Regions from separate parts of the Nocardia sp. NPDC058244 genome, predicted to be linked through region 4. Evidence: riboswitches for the same ligand, from Rfam matches in the RefSeq annotation. Region 4 holds a riboswitch; each other region holds the start of a gene.
What was found. Region 4 has a riboswitch for S-adenosylmethionine ahead of ACFVW6_RS02710 (AfsA-related hotdog domain-containing protein). Riboswitches for the same ligand answer to the same signal wherever they lie in the genome.

Region 1: another riboswitch for S-adenosylmethionine. It lies ahead of ACFVW6_RS02160 (rhodanese-like domain-containing protein); the one in region 4 lies ahead of ACFVW6_RS02710 (AfsA-related hotdog domain-containing protein).
Region 2: another riboswitch for S-adenosylmethionine. It lies ahead of ACFVW6_RS08075 (aminotransferase class V-fold PLP-dependent enzyme); the one in region 4 lies ahead of ACFVW6_RS02710 (AfsA-related hotdog domain-containing protein).
Region 3: another riboswitch for S-adenosylmethionine. It lies ahead of ACFVW6_RS31615 (LLM class flavin-dependent oxidoreductase); the one in region 4 lies ahead of ACFVW6_RS02710 (AfsA-related hotdog domain-containing protein).

The regions. Positions count from the first base shown of each region.
Region 1 is NZ_JBHVWX010000001.1:461,487-465,678, forward strand. It holds gene ACFVW6_RS02145 (amidohydrolase family protein) at 1-70, opposite strand, end outside; gene ACFVW6_RS02150 (FAD-dependent oxidoreductase) at 128-1,516, opposite strand; gene ACFVW6_RS02155 (hypothetical protein) at 1,706-2,164, shown strand; SAM riboswitch class IV at 2,211-2,328, shown strand; gene ACFVW6_RS02160 (rhodanese-like domain-containing protein) at 2,346-2,762, shown strand; gene ACFVW6_RS02165 (O-succinylhomoserine sulfhydrylase) at 2,773-3,981, shown strand; gene ACFVW6_RS02170 (hypothetical protein) at 4,053-4,192, shown strand, end outside.
Region 2 is NZ_JBHVWX010000002.1:393,406-397,597, reverse strand. It holds gene ACFVW6_RS08085 (Pls/PosA family non-ribosomal peptide synthetase) at 1-1,355, opposite strand, end outside; gene ACFVW6_RS08080 (MarR family transcriptional regulator) at 1,512-1,946, opposite strand; SAM riboswitch class IV at 2,174-2,288, shown strand; gene ACFVW6_RS08075 (aminotransferase class V-fold PLP-dependent enzyme) at 2,336-3,652, shown strand; gene ACFVW6_RS08070 (flavin reductase family protein) at 3,713-4,180, opposite strand.
Region 3 is NZ_JBHVWX010000012.1:144,144-148,335, forward strand. It holds gene ACFVW6_RS31610 (ABC transporter substrate-binding protein) at 1-549, opposite strand, end outside; gene ACFVW6_RS31615 (LLM class flavin-dependent oxidoreductase) at 546-1,616, opposite strand; SAM riboswitch class I at 1,644-1,736, opposite strand; gene ACFVW6_RS31620 (hypothetical protein) at 1,950-2,651, shown strand; partial or broken gene ACFVW6_RS31625 (NADPH-dependent F420 reductase) at 2,685-3,293, shown strand; gene ACFVW6_RS31630 (glycosyltransferase) at 3,296-4,192, opposite strand, start outside.
Region 4 is NZ_JBHVWX010000001.1:566,916-571,107, reverse strand. It holds gene ACFVW6_RS02720 (hypothetical protein) at 1-353, opposite strand, end outside; gene ACFVW6_RS02715 (HAD family hydrolase) at 347-1,063, opposite strand; gene ACFVW6_RS02710 (AfsA-related hotdog domain-containing protein) at 1,060-1,836, opposite strand; SAM riboswitch class IV at 1,851-1,968, opposite strand; gene ACFVW6_RS02705 (SRPBCC family protein) at 2,113-2,565, shown strand; gene ACFVW6_RS02700 (MarR family winged helix-turn-helix transcriptional regulator) at 2,625-3,071, opposite strand; gene ACFVW6_RS02695 (SMP-30/gluconolactonase/LRE family protein) at 3,186-4,145, shown strand; gene ACFVW6_RS02690 (alpha/beta fold hydrolase) at 4,146-4,192, opposite strand, start outside.

The DNA.
Region 1 (4,192 bases), 110 kb from region 4:
CGGGCAGATAGCCTTCGTTCTCGATCAGCGGGAACCGCGGATCGATGATGTGGACGTGGGCATCGAACACTTGTACAGAATGCCTCGAGTTCGGCGGAATGGAACAGTTCGGGCCCGACGTCCGTGGCTAGACCTTGTTCGGCTCGGAGGCGCGCAGCATGTCCTCGCGCTCCACGACCTTGACCCGCTCACGGCCTTCGGGCTCGCCGAGGGCGCGCTCGTGGGCGTCGAGGCGGTACCAGCCCGCCCAGGTGGTGAACGGGATGCCCTTGCTCTCGAGGAACGTGGTGACCGCGTCCAGCTCGGGCTGCGGCGCCGGGGCGAAGTCCTTGGCGTCGTCGAGCAGGCAGGCGATGGTCTCGTTGGCGTCGCCCTTGGTGTGGCCGATGAGGCCGACCGGGCCGCGCTTGATCCAGCCGGTCACGTAGGTGGCGGGCATGAAGCGGGCGTCGCCCTCGGCGGTCTCGTCGGAGATCACGCGACCGGCCTCGTTCGGCACGGTGCCCGCCTGGTCGTCGAACGGCAGCTGGGTGATGTTCTGCGACAGGTAGCCGACGGCGCGGTAGATGGCCTGCACGTCCCACTGCTTGAACTCGCCGGTGCCCTTGACGTTGCCGGTGCCGTCGAGCTGGGTGCGCTCGGTCTTGAGACCGACCACCTTGCCGTCCTCACCGATGACCTCGGCCGGGGACTCGAAGAAGTGCAGGAACAGCTTGTGCGGGCGGTTGCCCTGATCGCGGATCGCCCACTGCTCGAGGGTGTTGGCGACCATGTCGACCTGCTTGGAGTTACGGCGCGCGGCCTCGGAGCCCTCGTCGTAGTCGATGTCCTCCGGGTCGACGATGACCTCGATCGTCGGCGAGTGGTCGAGCTCGCGCAGCTCGAGCGGGGTGAACTTGGCCTGGGCGGGACCACGACGGCCGAAGACGTGGACCTCGACGGCCTTGTTGGCCTTGAGGCCCTTGTAGACGTTCGGCGGGATCTCCGTCGGCAGCAGCTCGTCACCGGTCTTGGCCAGCACACGGGCCACATCGAGGGCGACGTTGCCGACACCGAGTACGGCGACCTTCTCCGCCTCCAGCGGCCACGAACGCGGCACGTCGGGGTGCCCGTCGTACCAGGACACGAAGTCGGCGGCACCGTAGGAGCCGTCGAGGTCGATGCCCGGGATGGGCAGGGCGCGGTCGGCGTTGGCGCCGGTGGAGAAGATGACCGCGTCGTAGAACTGGCGCAGGTCGTCGAGGGTGATGTCGGTGCCGTAGTCGATGTTGCCGAGCAGGCGCACCTGGTCCTTGTCGAGGACCTTGTGCAGGGCGGTGATGATGCCCTTGATGCGCGGGTGGTCGGGCGCGACGCCGTAGCGGATCAGGCCGAAGGGCGCGGGCATGCGCTCGTAGAGGTCGATGCTGACATCGGCATCGGACTTCATCAATGCGTCGGCGGCGTAGATACCGGCCGGTCCTGCGCCCACGATCGCAATGCGGAGCGGGCGGGTCGCTGCACTCTGTTCGGTCATTTTCTACGCGCACCCTTTGGTCGAGAACTGTTGACGGCGTCAATTTAGCTTAGGCTAAGTTGACGATCCGGCTGCTGGCAGCCGCCTTCGAGATCGGCGGCACACCGCATTCTGGCGATTCTATCTGCGGCGTTGTGGCCACCCGGCGTGCGGTGTGGTTGCCCGCACCTGGTCTGTCAGGATTACAGCATGAACGAGGAGCAGACAGGCTCGGAAGACCAGCCCATCGTGGTGGATCAGACCGACAAGCGTTCCATCGTCCCGTTCGTCGCGGCCGCGGTGATCGCGGTGATCGTGCTCGTCGGCATCGTGCTCGGCGGGCTGCTCTCGCCCGCTGAGAAAAATGTCACAGAGGCCGACCGGCTCGCGGCCGCCGTCACCAACTATATCGACGCGCGCTCGCGCAGTGAGCTGCGTCCGCCGCCCGGTGTCGCCTGCCCCGGCTTCGACGAGGAGAAGTCGGGCCTGTCGGAACGGCTCGGTGGCCCGAAATCGGAAGTGACGATCGACAAGAAGGGTTTCGACAAGGCGACGGTGAACGGCGACCGGGCCAAGATCGACGCCACCGTGCGGATCGGCGACACGTCGTCCACCAGCACCTGGAACCTGACCAGGGTGGATGGCAACTGGCTGGTCTGCACCCCGTAGAACTGTTTGACACGGTGACCTCCGCCGGGGCAATCTCAGATCGCAAGGTCATGAGTACCAGCGCCAAGCCCCGGCTCGCTGGTCGGCAACCCTCCTCCGCGGTGGGGTGCTCCGGGTGACGACCTGGCCGTGTGCCCGGAGAACCGGCACGGCAAGAGCGGATTCACGCAGGAGGTTCGACATGACTTACGCCGGCGACATCACCCCTGAGAAGGCGTGGGAGATCCTGACCGAGCACCCCGACGCGGTGCTGGTCGACGTGCGCACCGAAGGCGAGTGGGCACAGATCGGCATCCCCGACACCAGCTCGATCGAGCGCCCGGCCCACTTCATCGAGTGGGTCGACGGCACCGGAACCCGCAATCCGAACTTCGGCGCGCAGCTCGAGCAGGCGCTGGCCGGGCGGCCGGACGACGCGCCCGTGGTGTTCCTGTGTCGCTCCGGTCAGCGCTCCATCGGCGCGGCGACGGTGGCGACCGCGGCGGGCTTCACCCCGTCCTACAACGTGCTGGACGGTTTCGAGGGCGGCCCCGACGCGTTCGGGCAGCGCGGCAGCGTCGGCTGGCGCGCGGTCGGCCTGCCGTGGCGTCAGGCATAAGGAGAAACGCATGATCACCGGTGGTTCGTTCGACAAGCCACTGCCCGAGGGCGTCGGCCCGGCCACCCTCGGCGTCCGCGGCGGGCTGCGCCGCTCCGGCTTCGAGGAGACCTCCGAGGCGCTCTACCTGACCTCGGGCTTCGTCTACGAGAGCGCCGAGGCCGCCGAGGCGTCGTTCACCGGCGAGGTCGAGCACTTCGTCTACTCCCGCTACGGCAACCCCACCGTGGCCATGTTCGAGGAGCGCATCCGGCTGCTCGACGGCGCCGAGGCCGCGTTCGCGACCGCGTCCGGCATGTCCGCGGTGTTCACGGCGCTGGGCGCGCTGCTGAAGGCGGGCGACCGCCTCGTCGCCGCCCGCAGCCTGTTCGGCTCCTGCTTCGTGGTGTGCAACGAGATCCTGCCGCGCTGGGGCGTGGAGACCGTCTTCGTCGACGGTGACGACCTCGAGCAGTGGGAGCAGGCGCTCTCGGTGCCCACCCAGGCCGTGTTCTTCGAGACCCCGGCCAACCCGATGCAGACCCTGGTGGACGTCCGCAAGGTCACCGAGCTCGCGCACGCCGCGGGCGCGAAGGTGGTGCTGGACAACGTCTTCGCCACCCCGCTGCTGCAGCGCGGCTTCGAACTCGGCGCCGACGTGGTCGTCTACTCCGGCACCAAGCACATCGACGGCCAGGGCCGCGTGCTCGGCGGCGCCATCCTCGGCGCCCAGGACTACATCGACGGCCCGGTGAAGAACCTGATGCGCCACACCGGCCCCGCGCTGAGCCCGTTCAACGCCTGGACCCTGCTCAAGGGCCTGGAGACCATGCCGCTGCGCGTGCGCCAGTCCACCGAATCCGCGCTGAAGGTCGCCAAGTTCCTGGAGACGAACAAGTCCGTGAACTGGGTGAAATACCCCTTCCTGGAATCGCATCCGCAGCACGCCCTGGCCACCGCGCAGATGTCCGGCGGCGGCACCGTCGTCACCTTCGAGCTGGCAGGCGACGACGGCAAGAAGCGCGCCTTCGAGGTCCTCAACCGCCTGCGCATCATCGACATCTCCAACAACCTCGGCGACGCGAAGACCCTGATCACCCACCCTGCCACCACCACCCACCGCGCGATGGGCCCCGAGGGTCGCGCGTCGATCGGCCTGTCCGACGGCGTGGTCCGCATCTCGGTCGGCCTCGAGGACATCGAAGACCTCCTCGGCGACCTCGACCACGCCCTGAGCTGAAACCCGCAGCGCGCCGGTCCATCAACGGTCATCGACCGCCGGATGTGCTGGCGCGCTGTTAGTTTCGGGTGATGGATGCGGAAGAACGTCAGGCCTACTACGCCGAGAACGATCGTCGTAGGCAGCGGGCGAAAGAGCTCTTCGACGAGCGCGCCTGGCATTTCCCGATCGACGACGCGATCGTGGCATGGGCGGCCCGGACCTTCACCGG
Region 2 (4,192 bases), on a different contig from region 4:
GTGAGGTAGCCGACGAGGATCTTGTTGCCCGCCTTGGTGGTCCGGATGGCGGCGGCCGCGCCGCTGACGCCGGGCAGGTGTTGCAGCGCGTTGTCGATCTCGCCGAGCTCGATGCGCCGGCCGCCGATCTTGATCTGGTCGTCGGCCCGGCCGAGGAAGATCAGGCCCCGGTGGTCGTTGCGGACCAGATCGCCACTGCGGTAGGCGCGTTCCCAGCCCAGCGAGGGCAGCGGGGCGTACTTCTCGGCGTCCTTGGCCGGGTCGAGGTAGCGCGCCAGGCCGACACCGCCGATGACGAGCTCGCCGGTCTCGCCCTCGGGCACCGGGTTGCCCTGCGGGTCGACGACGGTCAGGTCCCAGCCGTCCAGCGGCAGGCCGATGCGGATCGGCATGCCGCCGTCGAGCAGCGCGGCGCAGGCGACGACGGTGGCCTCGGTGGGCCCGTAGGTGTTCCACACCTCCCGCTCGGCGCCACCGGCGAGACGTTCGGCCAGTTCCGGCGGGACGGCCTCGCCGCCGAAGATCAGCAGGCGCACCGAGTCGAGCGCCTCGGCGGGCCAGGTGGCGGCCAGCGTCGGCACGGTGGAGACGATGCTGATCTCGCGGCGCATCAGCCACGGGCCCAGGTCGGCGCCGGTGCGGACCAGGTCGCGCGGGGCGGGGACCAGGCAGGCGCCGTTGCGCCAGGCCAGCCACATCTCCTCGCAGGAGGCGTCGAAGGCCACCGACAGCCCGGCCAGCACCCGGTCGCCGGGGCCGATCGGGGCACGCTGCAGGAACAGCCCGGCCTCGGCGTCGACGAAGGCGGCGGCATTGCGGTGGGTGACCGCGACGCCCTTCGGCGTGCCGGTGGAGCCGGAGGTGAAGATGATCCAGGCGTCGTCGGCGGGGGTCGGCAGGGTGTTCCAGTCCGAGGCGGGCGTGCGGCCCGCGGCCGCGGTGGCCGACTCGATGCCGTCGCCGGTGGCCAGCGCGCTCACCCGGGCCTCGCCGAAGACCAGCCGGGCCCGTTCCTCCGGGTCGTCGGCGTCGACGGGGACGTAGGCGGCGCCGCAGTAGAGGACGGCCAGGATCGTGACGTACAGCGCGGCGCTGCCCGAGGGCATCCGCACGCCGACCCGGTCGCCGGGGCGGACGCCCGCCGCGGTCAGCTCGGTCATCCTGGCCTCGATCGCGGCGATCAGCTCCATGTAGCTGAGGACGACGGTGCCGTCGTCGATGGCCGGTGCGTCGGGGTGGGCCAGGGCGGTGCTGGTCAGGATGTCTACCAGGGTGCGCGGCGGCGCGGCCAAGTCGGCGCGCAGGAGTGGATCACGCAACCGGCTCGCCGGGTCCTCAGTGCGTGGCTCGAGCATGGCGCTCAGTCCACCTCTCATCGGTCGACCCCCATCGGTGGTGTTTGTTGTTTCACGGGCGGGTTACCGGAGGGCAAACAGGATGGTCACCAGATGCCAACGGTACTCGGAGAAGGTGTGGCCGGACGGCAGCGCGAGGCGTGCCGTCGGCGCCGATCACGACGGTGCGTCCGGGGACTCGCCGAGCGCGGTCAGCGTCAGCCGGTGCAGCGTGCGCTGTTCCTCGGGGTCGAGCCGCTCGAGCACGCGCGCGGTGGCCTCGGCGATCAGCCGGTCGGTGCGCTTGCACTGCTTGCGCCCGGCCTCGGTGATCCGCAGCCGGTATTTGCGCCGGTCTGTGCCGTCGCGAGTGCGTTCGACCAGGCCGGCGCGTTCCAGCGCGTCGACCAGCCGGACGACTTCGCTGCGGTCGATGCCGAGGGCGTCGCCGACCTTCTTCTGTGTCAGGTCGGCGTTCTCCTCGATGAAGGTGAGCACCCAGTGATCGCGCAACGGGACATCGATCTCGGCGTGCAGTGCCTTGGTGAGCCGTCCGAGCGCGTACACCGGATAGCGCGGCAGGCCGCGGACGGAGTTCGAGTTCGTGGACATGACGGCCACCCTAACAGATAGTGGGGGAACTCAATCATTTGGGTGATCCACAATGGGGTGTGGAGATGGTTGCGCGGTGAACACGTATGGGCAATCCGTGGGCAATCACCGGGTGTCGGTGTGGGCGTTGGGGTTCCGTGCCGCGACGTCGGCGATTCGCGTCGGGCTCGGGCGCGCCGATCGGGGGTGGTTGACAGCGCGCGGGATCGTCTGTCACTCTCGAAACAGGTCACGAGTACCAGCGACAAGCCCCGGCTAGCTGGTCGGCAACCCTCCTCCGCGGTGGGGTGCTCCGGGTGACGACCAGGCCGCCGTCCGCAGTGGGCGCGGCAAGCGCGGACTCGCAGCACCCTTTCGGGAACGAGTCCCTGAGCCGACGGGATTTCGTCATGACCGCAGTTATCGACCCCACCTGTGCCCTGGCCACCGTGTCCGGTGCGGACCTGCGTGTTCCGCTCGTGCAGGGCGGGACCGAGGCGTACGCCAACTTCGACTACGCGGCGAGCGCGCCGGCGTTGCAGCAGGTCACCGACCGGATTTCGAAGTTGCTGCCGTACTACGCCAGCGTGCACCGCGGGGCGGGGTACGCCTCGCGGATCTCCACCGAGTGCTACGAGGCCTCGCGCGGCGCGGTCGCCCGGTTCCTCGATGCCGCCGACGACCAGGTCGTCGTGTTCACCCGCAACACCACCGATTCGCTGAACCTGCTGGCCGGGTGCGTGCCGGGGGAGACCGTGGTGCTCGATATCGAGCACCACGCGAACTTCCTGCCGTGGACCGCGCACGGGCGCCGGGTGGTGCGGGCCGCCGACACCGTCGAGGAGACCATTCGGCGGGTCGTCGCCGAATTGTGCAGCAAGCCCGCCGCTCTGCTCGCGGTGACCGGGGCCTCCAACGTCACCGGTGAGGTGCTGCCGCTGGAGCGGCTCGCGACCATCGCCCACCTGTGCGGCGCCCGGATTCTCGTCGACGCCGCGCAGCTGGCGCCGCATCGCCGGATCTCCCTGCGCGAGACCGGGATCGACTATCTCGCCTTCTCCGGGCACAAGCTGTACGCGCCGTTCGGTGCCGGGGTGCTGGTCGGCAGGCGGGACTGGCTCGATGCCGGTGAGCCGCACCTGGCCGGTGGTGGCGCGGTGCGCAATGTCGGTGTGGCGCAGGTCGACTGGGCCGCGGCGCCGCAGCGGCACGAGGCCGGGTCGCCGAATGTGCTGGGGGCGGCCGCCATCGCCGCCGCCTGTGACGCGCTCGCCGCGATCGACGCGGACGATCTCGTCGCGCACGAGCGGTTCCTGGCCGACCGGCTGCGGGACGGACTGTCCGCGATCCCCGGTGTCGATCTGGTGCGGATCTGGTCCGACAGCCCGGACGCCGTCGGCATCGTCTGTTTCACCGTCGCCGGTCGCGCCCCCGGCGAGGTCGCCGCCTACCTCTCCGCCGAACACGCCATCGGCGTCCGCGACGGCCGCTTCTGCGCCCACCCCCTCCTCGCCGCCCTCGGCCTCGACGCCGCCCTGCGCGCCAGCATCGGCCTCGGCACCACCGCCGCCGACGTGGACCGCCTGATCGCCGCCATCACCACCCTCGCCGACTCCGGCCCCACCTGGACCTACGCCGCCACCGACGGCCTCTGGAACCCCACCCCCGAAACCCGCCCCCTCACCACCGACACCCTCACCGGCGCCGCCCCCTGCCTGATCGGCTGAGTTCACCTCGCATGCCCGGTCCCGCCTGGATAGCGGGGCCGGGCTCGTCTTTTCCGCCGGTCAGGTGTCGAGGGCGGTGGGGCGGTGGTATTTGCCGTTGTAGTAGAGGAGGGGGGCGGCGGTGGGGGATTCGTGGGTTTGGTCGTGGACTCGGGTGACCAGGCCTACGGCGAGGGTGTGGTCGCCGATGTCGATGAGCTGGTGGAGGGTGGTGCGGAGCCAGAGGGGGGTGCCGTGCAGGACGGGTTCGCCGGTGTCGAGGGTGGTCCACAGGGAGCGGTCGGTGAAGCGGTCGGCGGCGGTGCGGGAGAAGCGGTGGGCCAGGTGGTGCTGGTGTTCGCCGAGGAAGTGGATGACGACCGAGTCGGCGGCGCGCAGGGCCTCGATGCTCGACGAGGTGTGCGCGATGTTGAACGACACCAGGGGCGGCTCGAGGGACAGCGAGGCGAAGGAGGTGGCGGTGAAGCCGACCGGGCCGTGCTCGGCGCCGATCGTCACCACGGTGACACCGGCCGGATAGTGCCGCATCGACTCCCGGTA
Region 3 (4,192 bases), on a different contig from region 4:
GAGGATGCCGAGCTGCGGCGTCGAGGACGCCTGCAGGAACTGGGCGTTGGGCTGGCTGAACTCGACCCGGGCGGTGAGCTTGTCGACCGCCGTGGTGCCGACGTAGTTGGTCAGGTAGCTCGCGCCCAGCGGCGCCTTCGCGCCACCGAGCTTGATGATCGCGTCGAAGGTGTCGCGCACCGAATCCGCGGTCAGCGGGGAGCCGTCGCTGAAGGTGACGCCGTCTGCGAGCTTGAAGGTGAACACCTTGGCGTCGGGACTGACCTCCCAGCTCTTGGCCAGCCACGGGGTGATCGCGCCGGTCTTGGGGTCCTGATCGGTGAGCGAGTCGACGATCTGACGGGCGACGTAGATGGTCTGGTTCGAGCCGGCCTGGGCCGGATCCGAGCACGTCGGCGCCTGCGACAGCCCGTAGCGCAGGGTGCCGCCGGGCTGGGGCGGACCGGCCTGCCCACCCGGGCCGCCGGTGTCGCTGCCGCACGCGACCACGGAGGTGGCGACAGCCAGGACGCCGGCGACGGCGGCGAGACGATGACGGGGACCGATCACGGGGTGACTCCAGAGAATTCGCGGCCTGCGGCCAGGGGACGGCTGGGAATACGGCGGCGCAGTTCGGGCGCCACCTCGGCCTGGAACAGCTCGAGGCTGCCCAGGTAGTCGGGGTCGGTGCGGCCGTCGCGTTCGGCGGAGAGGTGGATCACCTCGTGGCCGAACTGCTCGTGATAGCGGCCGACCTTGTCGATCACTTCCTGCGGGCTCCCGACGAGCGCGGAGCTGCGGGCGAGGAAGTCGTCGATGGTGTCGAAAACGACGGGCAGGCCCAGCTTGCGGGCCAGTGCGCGGCGGGCCTCGAACAGCGGCGTGTAGACCGCTCTGGCCTGCTGCGAGGTGGGGGCGACGTGGAAGCCCGCGGTGCCCGCGCCGACGAGCGCGTCGGCGGGGTCGTGGCCGTGCTCGGCCCACTGCTCCCGATAGTGGCGCACCAGTTCGGCGTACGGCTCGATCGGGTTGGTGACATTCGCCGAGAACAGCGGATCACCGTGGCGCGCGGCCAGTTCCACCGATTCGCGGCTGGTCGCGCTGCCGTGCCAGATCCGCAGGCGTGGCTGCCACGGGCGCGGCAGCGCCTTCGCCGCGGTCAGCGACGGGCGGAACCGGCCCGACCAGGTCACCTCGTCGCTGGCCCACAGGGCCCGGAACAGTTCGTATCCTTCGCGATTGCGGTCCCACTGGTCGGCGGTGGTGACGTGGAACAGCTGCGCCTGCGCGGCGCCGTTGCCCTTGCCGATGATCAGCTCCAGGCGCCCGCCCGCCAGGTTGTCCAGCGTCGCGTAGTCCTCGAACGCGCGGACCGGGTCGAGCAGGCTCAGCGTGGTCACGGCGGTGAACAGCGTGATCCGGGAGGTGACGGCGGCCAGGTGGCTCAACAGCACCGGGGGAGCGGCGGAGAGGAACGGGTCCTCGTGGCGCTCGCCGACGGCGAAACCGTCGTAGCCGAGCTCCTCGGCCAGCCGGGCCTGGTCGACCACCTCGCGCAAGCGGTCCCGCGTCTCGGGGACGATGCCGGTGATCGGGTCGGGGACCCGCGTCACCAGCGTGAACAACAGAAACTTCATGCGACAGCAGACCTCGCCACTCGTGCTCCTCCATCGAACCCGGCGGAAGCACCCACACCCGGAACGGGCGGGTTGCTGCGACGTCGTGGAGCCAGGTCTCTCGGTCGCTCTGGATGGTTGTGACCGGCCACAGGGGCCGGTACCGAATCAGCATGTGGCACTGCCGCGATACTTCACAACGGTAAGGATCAGCGTGAGCGCAGAGCTTGGAACCGGGACGGCGCTGGTGCACACTGCCCGCGACGCGCCGACGAATCGGTGCGCCTCACCTGCGGGGATTCCACCGGATACCGGCGTAGCGTCGGATGTCTCCGCGTCGATGAGGAGTGCGTCGTGACCGAGCCGCGTCGTTGCACCACCCTGACCACGCTGGCGGCCTGCGCCGCCGCGCTGCTGCTGGCCGCGCCCACCGCGGCGGCCGCGCCAGCGACGGTAACCAGGGATGCGCCCGCCGTGCGGACCGCGGGCCCCGGCGACCTGCTCGGCGCGTACCGGACCGTCGTCGACACGCTCGAAGCGCTGGGCATCCAGCCGTTCCTCTACCCGACGGTCGCCGCGAACTGCGGCGGCGACGGCCTCGGCCTCGTGCCCGCCGTGGCGGGCGCGGTGCCCGGACCGTGGCCCGCGAACGCCGTGCAGATCCCCGGCCTCGACCTCACCGCCGTGAAGTCGGGGCAGACGATGTTCACCTTCCTGCCCTACGGCCTGTCGCCGGACACCGCCGCCACCGCGACCTCCGGCATGCAGGTGGCCTGGCTCAACATCAGCACCGGCCGCGGCGGAATGGCCTCGATGGGCTCGATCGCCGACGTGGTGCGCGCCCTGGTCCCGCCCGAGGTCCCGGTCGAACTACGCCCGATCGCCGAAACAGCCATCCGCGACTTCCTCTTCGCCGCCATCCCGGTCGGCGGCGTCCGTGCGGTCCCGGTCGACACCGGCCGGGGCACCGTCCTGGCCGCCGTCTTCGGCACCACCGACAACGCGGGCCGCTCCTGCTTCTTCTTCCCGACCGTCGGCATCACCGAGGTCCCCTGAGCCGCGTCACCCGGTCAGGAACGAAGAAGCGCCGATCGGTGGTGTGCGCCTACCGTTCTCGGCATGGACAGCAGCACTGCGACGATCGCAGTCATCGGAACGGGTCGGGTCGGTACAGCGGTGGGGACGGCGCTCGCCGCGGCGGGACGGCGGGTCGTCTACGGGTCGCGCACGCCGGGTGACGGGCGGGTCGGGGTCGCCGAGGCGCTCACCGACAGCGCGGTCGTGCTGGTGGCGATTCCGGCCGAGGCCGTCGACGGCTTCGCTCGCGAACACGCGGCCGCGCTCGACGGCAAGCTGGTGCTCGACGCCACCAACGGCTTCGGCGCCGGACCGGCCAACGCGGCAGCCACCTTCGCCGAGCACGCGCCGACGGCCCGATACGCGCGGGCGTTCAACAGCCTGGGCGCGGAGGCCTTCGCCGACCCGACGTTCGACGGTGCGCCCGCCGACCTGTTCTTTTCGTGCGCGGCCGCGGACCGCAATGCGGTCGAGGATCTAGTCGCCGCGGTCGGGCTGCGGCCGGTCTTCGCCGGCGACGGCAATCACGAGGTCGTCGACGGCGTGATGCGGCTGTGGCTGACCCTGGCGATGGGGCAGGGGAGGGGGCGCGAGTTCGCGTTCCGGATCGTCGACCGCTGAGCTCAGGCCTGCTGTGCGCTGACGGTCTCCGGGGCGACGAGGGGGCGCTGCTTCCAGCGCAGGGTGCCGGTGCGGTGGCGATAGTGCGAGCGGGTCCACAGCGCCAGGTAGTGCGCGACGCCCAGCGGGTGGGCGATCGCGGAGGTGAGGTCGGTGCGGGTGGGTGCCCGGCGGGTCTCGGTGGCGCGGGCGGCGAGGCGGCCCGCCACGGCGGCGAGGTAGCCGAGCAGCCCGGCGCGGCGGACCCGGCCGCGGCCGCACAGCGCCGCCAGCGGGGGAATCCAGTAGGCCAGGGCCGCCAGGGCGCCCACCGCGGCGCCCGCGTCGACCCGGCCGCCGTAGGCCGACCACAGCCAGCGGGTGTAGCCGTCGGTGAGTTCGGCCGCGCCGGTGTACATCCGGGTGCTCGCGCTGGGTCCCGCCGCGACCAGGGCGGTGCGATGCCCGGCCCGGCGCAGCGCCCTGGCCAGATCGAGATCCTCGGTGGCGCTGGCGGCGACGGCCGCGTGCCCGCCACCGGCACGATAGGCCGCGGCGTCGACGGCGAGGAACTGCCCGCACGCCACCGCGGTCGACGGGCGCAGACTGTGATTGGCCGGACCGACCGGCAGCGTCGACGCCCACGCCCACGCCAGCAGCGGCTGGACCAGCCGCTCGGTGGTCGAGGCCGACTCCTGCACCGGCCAGGCCGACACCAGACCGGCTCCGCGCCTGCGCAATTCGGTGACCGACGCGGCGACGGCGGACGGGGCGAGCCGGACGTCGGCGTCGACGAAGACCAGGGCCGCCGCGTCGGTGCGGGCGGCGAGCCGGGCGCAGGCGGCGGCCTTGCCGGTCCAGCCGGGCGCCGGGTGGGCGGCCGAGCGGAGCACGGTGAACCGGTCGTCACCGCCGACCGC
Region 4 (4,192 bases):
CTCGGGCGCACCACCGACCCGGCGTTCGGGAGCTGATCGGGCGCGAACACCATCGGGTAGTTGTGCGCGGGCAGCGGCAGCGGCAAGGTGTGCAGCACCAGATTCGCGTCGGTGTCCGAAAGTTGCTCGGGGAGTTCGCGAATCACCCGGTACGGCAGGTTCTCGCCGAACGCGGGCAGCGGTGTGTCGGCCGCGACGACGGCCCGGCCCCAGCGCCGCGTGACGCTGCCGTCGGGCCCAGCCTCGTTCAGGAAACCGACGACGAGGAAGTCGCCGTCGGCGTCCACGATCTCGCTGGGCGGGTACAGCGGACCCTGCGTCGTCGGGGTCAGGTCGTAGATCCGTTTCACCACGCGGACACCACCTTTCGATCGTCGGACAGTGCGGTGCCGTCGACGTCCCCGACCCGGTCACCGAGCGAGCCCCAGGCCGCGGTCGCGGCGGCCAGCAGGTGCGGGTCGTCGCCGCGCCGGAAGGGGTGCGCGACGATCCAGAGGAACGGCAGGTCGGTGCCGTGATCGCCGTAGCCCCAGGTGTCGTCGGTGCTGATGCCGTGCTCGCGCAGGAACGCCACCACCGCTTCGCCTTTGGCTTCGCCGATCATGGGGCGCAACACCTCGCCGGTCAGCGCACCGCGCTCGTCGAGCACCGGTTCGGTCGCGATGAGGTGATCGGCGCCCACCGCCGCGGCCACCGGGGCGATCGCGGGCGCGAACGAGCCGGACACCAGCACGGTGCGCACGCCCGATTCCCGGTGCGCGCGCAGCGCTTCCAGGGTGTCGAGATAGAAGGCGCCGCCCGCGGCCGCGTACGCGTCGAACCAGCGCTGCCCCGATTCCGCCAGCGCGGTGTAGGCCACGCCGCGGAAGAGCCGGTAATAGTGCCGGTTGATCTCCTCGCGTGGCGTACCGGCGTCCGCGCGCTCCTTGATCTCGTCGGTGACGCGCGTGTACTCGCTGCCGTCGTCACCGTGCTCGGCGAGCCAGTGCCGCAGGAACGCGAACATGCTCTTGACGGTGATCAGCGTTTCGTCGACGTCGAAGAACGCCGCGCCCGCGCTCATGCCGACTCCGCGAGGTGCGCGGTGACCGCCTCGGCGGCCTTGGCGCGCTCGATCCGCGCGATGCGCTCGTTGGGCAGCGCGGTGAACTCGATGCGCGCGTCGGCCACGGTCTTGCCGAACTGGCGGACCTCGGTCTCGATGACGAACCGCAACTTGCCGGGATCGTCCAGCGAGACCGGGGTCAACCGGGCGTGCAGGGTCGCGGGCAGCGGGAACAGGAACGAGGTGAACCGCAGGTCCACGTTGTTCCACACGATGTAGAAGTGCTCGCGCGGGTTGCGCACGCCGTATTCGAGTTCGAAGGCGGCCAGGAACAGCTGGCGCACCGCCTCGATCACCACGATGCCCTGCACGTGCTCGCCGGTCTGATGGTCGAGCAGCAGTTCGTTATCGCTGTCCAGGCGCAGATCGGCGTGGAAGACGTGCTCCTGCTCCCTGGTCAGCCCCGCCAGCAGCACATTGGAGTGCTGGTACTTGTGCACGTGATGCCTGCGGGCGGGTTCGGCGATCTCGCCGATCACCCGCAGCCCGGCGCCCGAGGTCTTCGCGACGTGCTCGAGATAGTCGAGATCGTGCCGGGTGATGCCCTGCCCCAGGTGCACCGTCAACTCCCGATCGGTCAGTCGACCGCCGCGCAGCTGGGCGACCAGGCCCGACACGGTGTGCACCCGCTCATCCGCGGAGATGCCGAGGAACCGGTCGGCCACCACGACGAACGTGGTCGCGACCGTTTCCTCGGCACGGGTGGTGGAGTCGAGTTGGACTACAGACATGGATGGACCCTCCAGAAGGACGCTTACGACAGGGAGGAACTCCCCCGCCATCCGGTCGTCACCCGGAGCACCCCGCCGCCGATGGAGGGTTGCCGCCCAGCAAGCCGGGGCTCGAAGCTGGAACTCGTGACCGTGGAACGAAAATTATTCGGCCCCAAACCTTTTGACCAGCGTTGCGACCAGGCTGCGAAAAATCCGACCGGGGGCGGAGGATCCCCAGGTCGACGATGCCTATGCTGTGCGTGACAGACCGTCACACCCATCCCGGAGGCACCGTTGCCGAACAATCTCGAAGCCAGCATCGACATCGCCGCAGCGCCGGAGAAAGTGTGGTCGATCCTGGCCGACCTGCGCCGCGTCTCCGAACTCAGCCCGACGACGCTCAAGATGATCGCCCTCGGCGGGGTCCGTGACGGCGCGTTCACCGTCAACGTCAACAAGGTCGGCTGGAAGATCTACCCGACCACCTCGCGCATCGTGACCTTCGAGCCGAACAAGTCCTTCGCGTTCCGGATGAACGAGAACCGCACGGTGTGGCGCTACGACCTCGTGCCCACCGCCACCGGCACCCGGGTGGTGGAGACCCGCACCGTCGACGCCAAGGGCCTGCCCGGCTGGCTGCGCGGGACCATCAAGGTGGCGATGGGCGGCGAGCAGAAGTTCGAGGCCGACCTGGTCGCCGGGATGCGGGAGACGCTGAGCAAGGTCAAGGCCGCCGCGGAGCGCTGACCCGCACGACACCCGAGAGCCCGCCGGATGATCCGGCGGGCTCTTCGTCGTTCACGGGGTCAGAGGTCGGCGCGGATCTCGTCGAGCGCCTCCGCCGTGCGGGTGAGCAGGGCCGTGACCGCGGCCAGTTCCGCGGCGGTGAACCGCGCGGCGAGGTCGCGTTCCACCGCGACGGCGCGGACGTCGGCGGCCGCGGTCACCTCCCGGCCCGCTTCGGTCAGCCGGGTCTCCAGCACGTTCCTGTGCCATTCGTGCGGTGTCCGCTCGACCAGGCCGCGGTCCTGGAGGTTGGTCAGCACGGTGTTCATGGTCGGCGGCGTCACCCCGGCCAGCCGGGCCAGCGCCGCGGCGGAGATGCCGGGGTTCTCGGCCAGGTGCAGCAGGGCGCTGTACTGCGGAACGGTCAGCCCGGCCGGCTTCAGCGCGGCGGTCTTCGCCGCGATCAGGGACTGCTCGGCGCGCTTGATATACGTGCCGAGCCTCTCGGCGGCGGGCATGGACGTCATGGGTGCATGCTATCCGCCCATCATCTCGTAATGCCCTTGACGATCATTAGAACTCTAACTTACATTCCTGCCTATCACTTGATGTCTGGCATTACATCACTGAGAGGCTTCATCATGATCAGGACCAGCGCCACCCTCGCCCTGGCCGTCGCCTGCCTGTCCGTCACCGCGTGCGGCACCGCCGCCACACCCCGGCTGAGCACCGCTTACGAGCTGCCCGGCAGCGCCGTCTATCCCGAGGGCATCGCGGTGGACGCGCGCTCCGGCGACAGCTATGTGGGCTCGTTCGCCGACGGGGCCGTCTATCGCGCCGCCCCGGGCGCGACGCGAGCGGAGGTGTTCCTGCCCCCGGGCGCCGACGGCCGCAAGACCACCAACGGCCTGCGGGTCGACCGGGACGGCAGGCTGTGGGTGATCGATTCGAGCGCCGGTGTCGCCGTGTACGACACCGGGTCGCGTGCACTGCTGGCCTCGTTCGCGGTGCCGGACAGCGCGCCACGATTCGTCAACGATCTCGACTTCGGCGCCGACGGCAGCGCCTACCTGACCGACAGCGTGCGCAATGTCGTCTACCGGGTGGGCCCGGACCGGGTGTCAAAGGGCAGCGGGGACTTGGAGATCGGTTACGACCTGAGCCCGGTACTCGGTCCGCGCGATCCACAGGTCTTCGAGCTGAACGGGATCGTCGCCGATCCGGCGGACGGGTACCTGCTGGTCGTCGCGATGTCGGCGGGCGAGCTGTACCGGATCGATCCGAGCGGCGCCGAGCCGATCCGCAAGGTCGCGCTGACCGGTGGCGATGTGCGCCACGGCGACGGCATGGAACTGCGCGACGGCACCCTGTGGGTGGTCCACAACACCGAGAACACCCTCAGCCGGTGGACCGTCGCCGACCACGGTGCCACCGCGACGCGAGTCGCCGAATTCCACGATCCCGCACTGGCTGTCCCCACCACCATGGCGCACGTCGGCGATCGGGCGCTGGTCGTGTCGTCACAGTTCGACAAGGGCGGACCGCTGGGCGACACAGGGACGCCGGGGACCTTCGTGGTGACGGCGGTCGACGGGTTCTGATCAGGTCTCGGCGACGAATTCCCGCAGTACCGCGACGAATTCGTCCG